Regions from separate parts of the Streptomyces sp. NPDC021100 genome, predicted to be linked through region 1. Evidence: riboswitches for the same ligand, from Rfam matches in the RefSeq annotation. Region 1 holds a riboswitch; each other region holds the start of a gene.
The links. Region 1 has a riboswitch for thiamine pyrophosphate ahead of ACH4PU_RS00220 (thiamine ABC transporter substrate binding subunit). Riboswitches for the same ligand answer to the same signal wherever they lie in the genome.
Positions count from the first base shown of each region.

Region 2: it holds a riboswitch for thiamine pyrophosphate, as region 1 does, so the genes downstream of both, thiC (phosphomethylpyrimidine synthase ThiC) here and ACH4PU_RS00220 (thiamine ABC transporter substrate binding subunit) in region 1, are expected to answer to the same signal.
Region 3: it holds a riboswitch for thiamine pyrophosphate, as region 1 does, so the genes downstream of both, thiO (glycine oxidase ThiO) here and ACH4PU_RS00220 (thiamine ABC transporter substrate binding subunit) in region 1, are expected to answer to the same signal.

Region 1 covers NZ_JBIRQH010000001.1:49,645-52,856, reverse strand. The annotation lists gene ACH4PU_RS00230 (phosphatidate cytidylyltransferase) at 1-314, shown strand, start outside; gene rlmN (23S rRNA (adenine(2503)-C(2))-methyltransferase RlmN) at 459-1,565, shown strand; TPP riboswitch at 1,634-1,739, shown strand; gene ACH4PU_RS00220 (thiamine ABC transporter substrate binding subunit) at 1,735-2,832, shown strand; gene ACH4PU_RS00215 (ABC transporter permease) at 2,808-3,212, shown strand, end outside.
Region 2 covers NZ_JBIRQH010000003.1:363,453-366,664, forward strand. The annotation lists gene ACH4PU_RS08335 (YibE/F family protein) at 1-1,438, opposite strand, end outside; TPP riboswitch at 1,500-1,634, shown strand; gene thiC (phosphomethylpyrimidine synthase ThiC) at 1,629-3,212, shown strand, end outside.
Region 3 covers NZ_JBIRQH010000015.1:67,618-70,829, forward strand. The annotation lists gene ACH4PU_RS24750 (NAD(P)/FAD-dependent oxidoreductase) at 1-1,141, opposite strand, end outside; TPP riboswitch at 1,285-1,397, shown strand; gene thiO (glycine oxidase ThiO) at 1,395-2,588, shown strand; gene thiS (sulfur carrier protein ThiS) at 2,585-2,806, shown strand; gene ACH4PU_RS24765 (thiazole synthase) at 2,808-3,212, shown strand, end outside.

The DNA of each region.
Region 1 (3,212 bases):
CGCGCATCAGCCCCGGCAAGACCCGCGAGGGGCTGATCGGCGCGGTGCTGTTCGCCATGGCGGCGGGCGCGCTGTGCATGCGCTTCCTGATCGACGACGGGGTGTGGTGGCAGGGCCTGCTGCTCGGCCTGGCCGTCGCGGTGAGCGCGACTCTGGGCGACCTCGGCGAGTCGATGATCAAGCGGGACCTGGGCATCAAGGACATGGGCCGGCTGCTGCCGGGGCATGGCGGGATCATGGACCGGCTGGATTCGCTGCTGCCGACGGCGCCGGTGGTGTGGCTGTTGCTGGTGGCTTTCGTCGGCGCGGGCTGACGAGGGCGCCAGCGGCGTGGTTGTTGCTGGTCGCTTTCGTCGGCGCCGGCTGAACCTGGGCTGACCTGCGTATTCCCCTCGGGCGGGGCCCGTTGTCCACAGGACGGCGGGCCCCGCCCGCACATCTGCGACACTTGAAACATCATGCCTAAGCCCGGAGAACTGACTTTCGTAGCCCCCCGCGGAGCCAAGAAGCCCCCGCGGCACCTCGCCGACCTCTCGCCCGCCGAGCGCAAGGAGGCCGTCGCCGCCATCGGTGAGAAGCCTTTCCGGGCGAAGCAGCTGTCCCAGCACTACTTCGCACGGTACGCGCACGACCCCGCGCAGTGGACGGACATCCCGGCCGGCGCCCGCGAGAAGCTCGCGGGCGAACTGCTGCCGGAGCTGATGAGCGTGGTGCGGCACATCTCGTGCGACGACGACACCACCCGCAAGACGCTGTGGCGGCTGCACGACGGCAAGCTCGTCGAGTCCGTCCTGATGCGCTACCCGGACCGGGTCACCATGTGCATCAGCTCACAGGCCGGCTGCGGGATGAACTGCCCGTTCTGCGCCACCGGCCAGGCCGGTCTGGACCGCAACCTGTCGACCGCCGAGATCGTGCACCAGATCGTGGACGGCATGCGGGCGCTGCGCGACGGCGAGGTGCCCGGCGGGCCCGCGCGGCTGTCGAACATCGTCTTCATGGGCATGGGCGAGCCGCTGGCCAACTACAAGCGCGTCGTCGGCGCGATCCGCCGGCTGACCGACCCGGAGCCCGACGGCGTCGGGCTGTCGCAGCGCGGCATCACCGTCTCCACCGTCGGCCTGGTGCCCGCGATGCACCGGTTCGCCGACGAGGGCTTCAAGTGCCGCCTCGCGGTCTCGCTGCACGCGCCCGACGACGAGCTGCGCGACACGCTCGTCCCGGTCAACACCCGCTGGCAGGTCCGCGAGGTCCTGGACGCGGCCTGGGAGTACGCGGAGAAGTCCGGCCGCCGGATCTCCATCGAGTACGCCCTGATCAGGGACATCAACGACCAGGCGTGGCGTGGTGACCTGCTGGGCCGGCTGCTCAAGGGCAAGCGGGTGCACGTCAACCTGATCCCGCTGAACCCCACGCCGGGCTCCAAGTGGACGGCGTCCCGTCCGGAGGACGAGCGGGCGTTCGTCGCGGCGATCGCCGCCCACGGCGTCCCGGTCACCGTCCGGGACACGCGCGGTCAGGAGATCGACGGCGCCTGCGGCCAGCTGGCGGCGACCGAGCGCTGAGCCCCGCCGACGGCGGGGGAGCGGGCGGGCGCACTGGTACGGTGCACTCGCACCGCTCGTACAAATGAACAATCCGACAGGGGAGCGCACACAGCGCTGAGAGTGCGGCCCGCGCCGCAGACCCTCGGACCTGATCCGGTTAGTACCGGCGTAGGGAGTCAGCTCGACCATGAACACCACCCTCCGGCGTGCCCTGGGCGCCGCCGCCGTCATCGCCCTGGCCGCTCCGGCCCTCGCGGCCTGCGGCGGCTTTGACGAGGCCAAGGAGACCGACGGCGGCAAGACGGTCACCCTCGTCTCGCACGAGTCGTTCGTCGCCTCGCCGGACGTGCTCAAGGAGTTCACCGCGCAGACCGGCTACAAGGTCAAGACGCTCAAGAGCGGCGACGCCGGACGCGCGGTGAACCAGGCGATCCTCTCCAAGAGCCACCCGCAGGGCGACGTGTTCTTCGGCGTCGACAACACGCTGCTCTCCCGCGCCCTCGACAACGGGATCTTCGAGCCGTACGAGGCCAAGGGCCTGGACCGGGTGGCGAAGGAGTTCCGGGCCGACGACGCCGAGCACCGGGTGACGCCGGTCGACTCCGGTGACATCTGCGTCAACTACGACCGCGCCTACTTCACCGACCACAAGCTGGCGCCGCCGAAGACCTTCGACGACCTGGTGAAGCCCGAGTACAAGGGCCTGCTGGTCACCGAGAACGCGGCCACCTCCTCCCCGGGCCTGGCCTTCCAGCTCGGGACCGTCGCCAAGTTCGGTGACGACAAGTGGCAGGACTACTGGAAGAAGCTCAAGGACAACGGCGTCGAGGTCGTCGACGGCTGGGAGCAGGCGTACAACGACCGCTTCTCCGGCTCCGCCGCCGGCCGCAAGGCCAAGGGCGACCGGCCCCTCGTCGTCTCCTACGCGTCCAGCCCGCCGGCCGAGGTGCAGGGCATGAAGCAGCGGCCGAAGTCGGCGGACGAGGCGCCGACCGGCGTCGCGACCGGCACCTGCTTCCGGCAGACCGAGTACGCCGGGCTGCTCAAGGGCGCGAAGAACACCGAGGGCGGCAAGGCGCTGCTGGACTTCCTGCTGAGCAAGCGGTTCCAGGAGGACGTGCCACTGAGCATGTACGTCAAGCCGGTGGTGACGGACGCCAAGCTGCCCGAGCTGTTCACCAAGTTCGGCGCGACGGTCGACGCCCCGCAGACGCTCGCCCCCGAGAAGATCGCGAAGAACCGTGATCAGTGGGTCAAGGCATGGTCCTCGATCGTCCTGAAGTAGCCGCACCGAAGGATCGCGGAGCGCGAGGGACGGGCGTCCGCCTCGGCCTGATGGCCGTCCCGCTGGCCTTCTTCGGCCTCTTCTTCGCCTATCCGGTGGCCGCGATCGTCACGCGGGGGCTGAAGGCGGACGGGCGGTGGCGGTTCGGCCGGATCGGCGAGGTGCTCACCGACCCGGCCACCGGGCACGTCCTGTGGTTCACCACCTGGCAGGCGGCGGCCTCCACGGCGCTCACGCTGGTGCTCGCGCTCCCCGGCGCGTACGTCATGGCGCGCTTCGACTTCCCCGGCAAGGGACTGCTGCGGGCGGTGGTCACCGTCCCGTTCGTGCTGCCCACGGTGGTGGCCGGCTCCGCCTTCCTCGCGCTGCTCGGGCGGCGG
Region 2 (3,212 bases), on a different contig from region 1:
CGGGCCCGGTGTCCGCTCCCTCACCCTCAGTGTGCCGGTCGGCACTGACAACGAGCGCCGCCAGCAGTGTCGTCACCGGCACCGAGAGCACGAGCCCGATGCTGCCGACCAGCGTCCGTACGATCTCCTCCGCGACGATCTCGCTCGTGGCCACCGTTCCCACGCCGCTGTCGGCGATCGAGAACAACAGGAGCAACGGCAGTGACGCACCGGCGTACGCCATCACGAGCGTGTTGACGACAGAGGCGATATGGTCCCGCCCGATGCGCATCGCCGCACCGTACAATTTGCGCCAACTCGCCGAGGGATCCGCCTCCTTCAGCTCCCACACCGCCGAGGTCTGCGTGACCGTCACGTCGTCGAGGACGCCCAGCGAGCCGATGATGATCCCCGCCAGCAGCAGGCCCTGGGTCTCGATGCCCGGGAAGAGCCCGTGGACGAGTGCGGTCTGGTCGTCGGTGTTCCCCGTCAGCCGCGCCCAGTCGATGAACCACGACCCCAGCAGCCCGATGACCAGCAGCGAGGTGAGCGTCCCCAGGACCGCCACCGACGTGCGGGCGTTGAGGCCGTGGCACAGGTACAGCGCGATCAGCATGATCGCGCTGCCGCCGACCACCGCGACCAGCAGTGGGTCCGAACCCTGGAGCACCGCGGGGAGGATGAACAGCGTCAGCACGCCGAAGCTGATGACGAGGGCCACCAGTGCGAAGACGCCGCGCAGCCGTCCGATGGCCACCACCGCCACGGCGAACAGCCCGGCCAGCAGGCCGACCGGGAGGTCGCGGTCCACGTCCATGACCGAGTAGCGCAGGTTCTCGGGGGCCTTGGGGGCGTAGGCGAGGATGACCCGCTGCCCCACCGTGTACTGCCGGGACGCCCCGGGGTGCACGATCTCGGTGAACGTACGGCCCTTGTCGGGCCCCGAGGAGACTTCGATGACGGCCGACCGGCAAGGGCCTTCGGCCGGGGCCGGACCACCCGGCGCCCCTGCTCCCTGCGGCGGCGGAGCCTGACCGCCCCCCGGCGCCCCGGCGGCTCCCGCGCCCCCGGCGCACGCCACCTCCTCCTGTTTCACCACCCGCCCCGACTCCGTATGCCGGTCCAGCCCGAGCCCGCTGTGCGAGTGCGGCGGCGCGCCCCCCGGCCACAGCACCACCAGCCCCACCAGCACCGCCGCCGTGAACGGGATCAGCACCGCCGCGATCACCTTGCGCAGCCGGTGGGAGACGGGAGCGGCGGGGCCGTGGCTGTGACTGTGGCCATGATGGCCATGCCCGTGACCGTGCTGGCCATGACCGTGCCCCGCGTCCACCCCGAACCCGAACCCCTTCCGCCGCCTCCGCGCCCGTCCCCGCCCCCGCCCCCGCCCGCGACCATGGCCGGATCCATGCGGGGACGAGGGCGGCCGGGGCGGGGGAACGGCGTCGCTGGCGGTCATCGCCCGATCATCGCAAGCCCCTCTGGCACTCCGGCGCCGGAAGGCGCTAGCGTTGTGTCACCTTTGCAATCGCGGGAGCTCGGAGCACCGGGCTGAGAGGGCGCTGACCTCCGTACGAACGGTACGGAAGCCGCTGCGTCGACCGCTGAACCTGTTACCGGGTAATGCCGGCGTAGGGAGTTACGGTCATATGACCTCGCAGGACGCACGCACGTCTGCCGACCCGTCCACCACGCGACCGACGGCCGAGGCCACGGAACGCACCGGACAGATCGGACGGATCGGCTGGCACAAGGACTACGTCACCGGCTCCCGCCCCGACCTCCGGGTCCCGGTGCGCCGGGTGCACCTGACCAACGGACAGGACGTACAGCTGTACGACACCTCGGGCCCCTACACGGACCCGGACGTCACCACGGACGTCCGCCGGGGCCTGCCGCCGCTGCGCGAGAACTGGATCATCGGCCGCGGTGACACCGAGGAGTACGCGGGCCGCCCGATGCGCCCGGAGGACGACGGCATCAAGCACACGTCGCCGCGCGGCGGCCTGAAGAACCTCGACGCGGTCTTCCCCGGCCGCCCCCGCCAGCCCCGCAGGGGCCGGTCCGGCACCGCCGTGACGCAGCTCGCCTACGCGCGCCGCGGTGAGATCACCGAGGAGATGGAGTACGTCGCCCTCCGGGAGAACGTCTCCCCGGAGACCGTCCGCGAGGAGATCGCGGCCGGCCGGGCCGTCCTCCCGGCCAATGTGAACCACCCGGAGATCGAGCCGATGATCATCGGCAAGAAGTTCCTGGTCAAGGTGAACGCCAACATCGGCAACTCGGCCGTCACCTCCTCCATCGAGGAGGAGGTCGAGAAGATGACCTGGGCCACCCGCTGGGGCGCCGACACGGTGATGGACCTCTCCACCGGCCGCAACATCCACACCACCCGCGAGTGGGTGCTGCGCAACTCCCCCGTCCCCATCGGCACCGTGCCGCTCTACCAGGCGCTGGAGAAGGTGGACGGCAAGGCCGAGGAGCTCAGCTGGGAGATCTACAAGGACACGGTCATCGAGCAGGCCGAGCAGGGCGTGGACTACATGACCGTCCACGCCGGCGTACTCCTGCGCTACGTCCCGCTGACCGCGCGCCGGAAGACCGGCATCGTCTCCCGGGGCGGTTCGATCATGGCCGCCTGGTGCCTGGCGCACCACAAGGAATCGTTCCTCTACGAGAACTTCGAGGAGCTCTGCGAGATCCTCGCGGCCTACGACGTCACGTACTCCCTCGGTGACGGGCTCCGCCCGGGTTCGATCGCGGACGCGAACGACGAGGCGCAATTCGCCGAACTGCGCACGCTGGGCGAGCTCAATGCGATCGCGAAGCGGCACAACGTCCAGACGATGATCGAGGGCCCGGGCCATGTCCCGATGCACAAGATCAAGGAGAACATCGACCTCCAGCAGGAGATCTGCGAGGAGGCGCCGTTCTACACCCTCGGCCCCCTGACGACGGACGTCGCGCCCGCGTACGACCACATCACGTCGGGCATCGGCGCCGCGATGATCGCCTGGTGGGGCACGGCGATGCTCTGCTACGTCACCCCCAAGGAGCACCTGGGGCTGCCGGACCGCGACGACGTCAAGACCGGCGTCATCACGTACAAGATCGCCGCACACGCCGCCGACCTGGCCAAGGGCCACCCCGGCGCCCAGGAATGGGACGACGCGCTCTCCGACGCGCGGTTCGAGTTCCGCTGGGAGGACCAGTTCAACCTGGCCCTCGACCCG
Region 3 (3,212 bases), on a different contig from region 1:
CCGCCACCAGCACCCCGCCCCGCAGCCAGCACACGGTCCACGCCGCCCCCGCCGGATCCCCCCGCCACACCAGCTCGTCAGCGGCCGCGTGATGCCCCGCGTACTGCACGAACCGCCCGAACTGCTCGGACCAGAAGTACGGCACCGGGTCGTAGACCGGCCCCTCGGCCGGCCCGTGCACGATGTTCGCGGCGACGGTCTTCGGCCCCTGCAGGGCGTTGTCCCAGTGGTGGACGAGGAGCCGTTCGCCGTACCGCGCGGAGGGGAAGGAGGCGCAGTCCCCGACCGCGTACACGTCCGGGACGGACGTCCGCAGCCGGTCGTCGGTGACGACGGACCGGTCCGCCGCGAGCTCGACGCCCGAGCCGGCGAGCCAGCCGGTGGCGGGCCGCGCGCCGATGCCGACGACGACGGCGTCGGCGGTCAGCCGGGTGCCGTCGGCCAGCAGCACGGCGCCCGGCTCCAGGGCGGCCACCCGGGCGCCGGTGAGCAGCCGGGCGCCGCTCTGCTCGTACCAGCCGGCCATGTGCGCGGCGACCTCGGCGGGCAGCGCGCCGGCGAGCGGGCGGTCGGCGGCCTCGACGACGGTCACCCGGCAGCCGGCCTCGCGGGCGGCGGTGGCGAACTCGGCGCCGATCCAGCCGGCGCCGACGGCGACCACGTCGCCCTTCCGCTCCAGCAGTGGCCGCAGCCGCTCCGCGTCGTCCAGGGTGCGCAGCAGGTGGACGCCGTGCAGGTCCTCGGCGCCGGGCAGCCGGACCGGCTCGGCGCCGGTGGCCACCACCAGGACGTCGTACGGGACGGGCCCGCGCGGCGTGTCCACCTCGTGGTCGGCGGCGCGCAGCCCGGTGACCTCCAGGCCGAGTGCGAGCTCGATGTCCAGGGAGGCGAAGTCGACCTCGAACGCGGACCCGTCCGCCTTGCCGAGCAGCACCGACTTGGACAGCGGAGGCCGGTCGTAGGGCGGGTGGGGTTCGGCGCCCAGCAGGGTGATCGTGCCCTCCCAGCCCTGTTCGCGGAGGGCGACGGCGGTCTGCACGCCGGCCATGCCGGCGCCGGCGACGACGACGCGCCGCCGCGCCGTGCCTCCCGCCGGCTCGTCGGGGGCCGTACCACTGCGGGTGTTCGTCTGCTCACTCACCCGATCACTGTAGGCGGGCGGACGAGGTCCGCCGGAGCACCGTGCGGCGAGACCTCCGACACAACACCCCCGCGCCGCGCGCCCCCAGGGCGGTGCCCGCCGCCTTCCGCCGCGTTCGCGGCCCGTACTAGGGTGGCCGGTGCACAAGCACTCGCGGGAGCCCGGACGGACCGGGCTGAGAGGGAGGCTGGACGGCCTCCGACCGTACGAACCTGATCCGGGTCATGCCGGCGAAGGGAGGGGCTGGACGCCCATGCACGCGTCTCTGCGCACCGGACCGTACGACGTCCTGGTGGCCGGCGGCGGGATCATCGGCCTGGTGACCGCCTGGCGGGCCGCCCAGCGGGGCCTGCGGACCGCCGTCGCCGACCCGGCGCCCGGCGGCGGGGCCGCCCTGGTGGCCGCCGGGATGCTGGCCGCCGTCACCGAACTGCACTACGGCGAGCAGGCGCTGCTCGCCCTCAACCTGGCCTCGGCCCGCCGCTACCCCGCGTTCACGGCCGAGCTGGAGGAGGCGAGCGGCCGGGACACCGGCTACCGCGCCTGCGGCACCCTCGCCGTGGCCCTCGACGCCGACGACCGCGCCCACCTGCGCGAACTCGGCGCGTTCCAGCGGCGCTGCGGGCTGGAGGCGGAGTGGCTGACCGGCCGCGAGTGCCGCCGTCTGGAGCCGATGCTCGCCCCGGGCGTCCAGGGCGGCCTGCGGGTGGACGGCGACCACCAGACCGACCCCCGGCGGCTGGCCGCCGCCCTGCTGACCGCCTGCGAACGCGCCGGGGTGACCCTGCACCGCGCGGCCGTCACCCGGGTGCTGCTCGACGGCGACCGGGCCGCGGGCGCCGAACTCGCCGACGGACAGCGGATCGCCGCCGGCCAGACCGTCCTGGCGGCCGGCAGCCACAGCGGACGGATGGCCGGGCTGCCCGACGCCGTCCTGCCACCGGTCCGCCCGGTGAAGGGCCAGACCCTGCGGCTGCGCGTCCCCGAGGCGTACCGGCCGTTCCTCTCCCGCACCGTCCGGGCGGTCGTCCGCGGCAATCCCGTCTACCTGGTGCCCCGGGAGAACGGCGAGCTGGTGATCGGCGCGACCACCGAGGAGCTCGGCTGGGACACCACCGTCACCGCCGGCGGCGTCTACGAACTGCTGCGCGACGCGCACGAGCTGGTGCCCGGCCTCACCGAACTGCCGCTCGCCGAGACCTCCGCCGGGCTGCGCCCCGGTTCCCCCGACAACGCGCCCCTCCTCGGCCCGACCGACCTGCCGGGCCTGCACCTGGCCACCGGCCACCACCGCAACGGCGTCCTGCTGACCCCGCTCACCGGGGACGTCATGGCCGAGGTGCTCACCACCGGGCGGCTGCCCGAGGAGGCCCGCCCGTTCACCCCCCGCCGGTTCGCCGCACCCGGCGCCGCCCCTTCCGCCCTCGCCCAGGAGCCCTCCGCATGACCGACGTCCACACCATCCACGTCAACGGCGAGCGGCGCGCCGTCCCGCCCGGGACCACCCTCGCCGCCCTCGTCACCGGCCTCACCGGCCGCCCCGGCTCCCCGGGCGGCGTGGCCGCCGCCGTCAACGAGGCCGTCGTCCCGCGCGGCAGCTGGGCGGACACGCCCCTGCGCGACGGCGACCGCGTCGAGGTCCTCACCGCGGTGCAGGGAGGCTGACGTGGCGGACGACGTGCTCACCATCGCCGGCACCCCGTTCGCCTCCCGCCTGATCATGGGAACGGGCGGGGCGCCCAGCCTCGACGTCCTGGAACGGGCCCTGCTCGCCTCCGGCACCGAACTGACCACCGTCGCGATGCGCCGCCTCGACCCGGCGGTCCGCGGCTCGGTCCTCTCGGTCCTGGAGCGGCACGGCATCCGGGTGCTGCCCAACACCGCCGGCTGCTTCACCGCCGGCGAGGCCGTCCTCACCGCCCGGCTGGCCCGCGAGGCGCTGGGCACCGACTGGGTGAAGCTGGAGGTCATCGCCGACGAGCGCACCCTGCTCCCCGACCCGATCGAACTGCTCGACGCGGCGGAGATCCTCGTCGACGACGGCTTCACCGTCCTCCCCTACACCAACGAC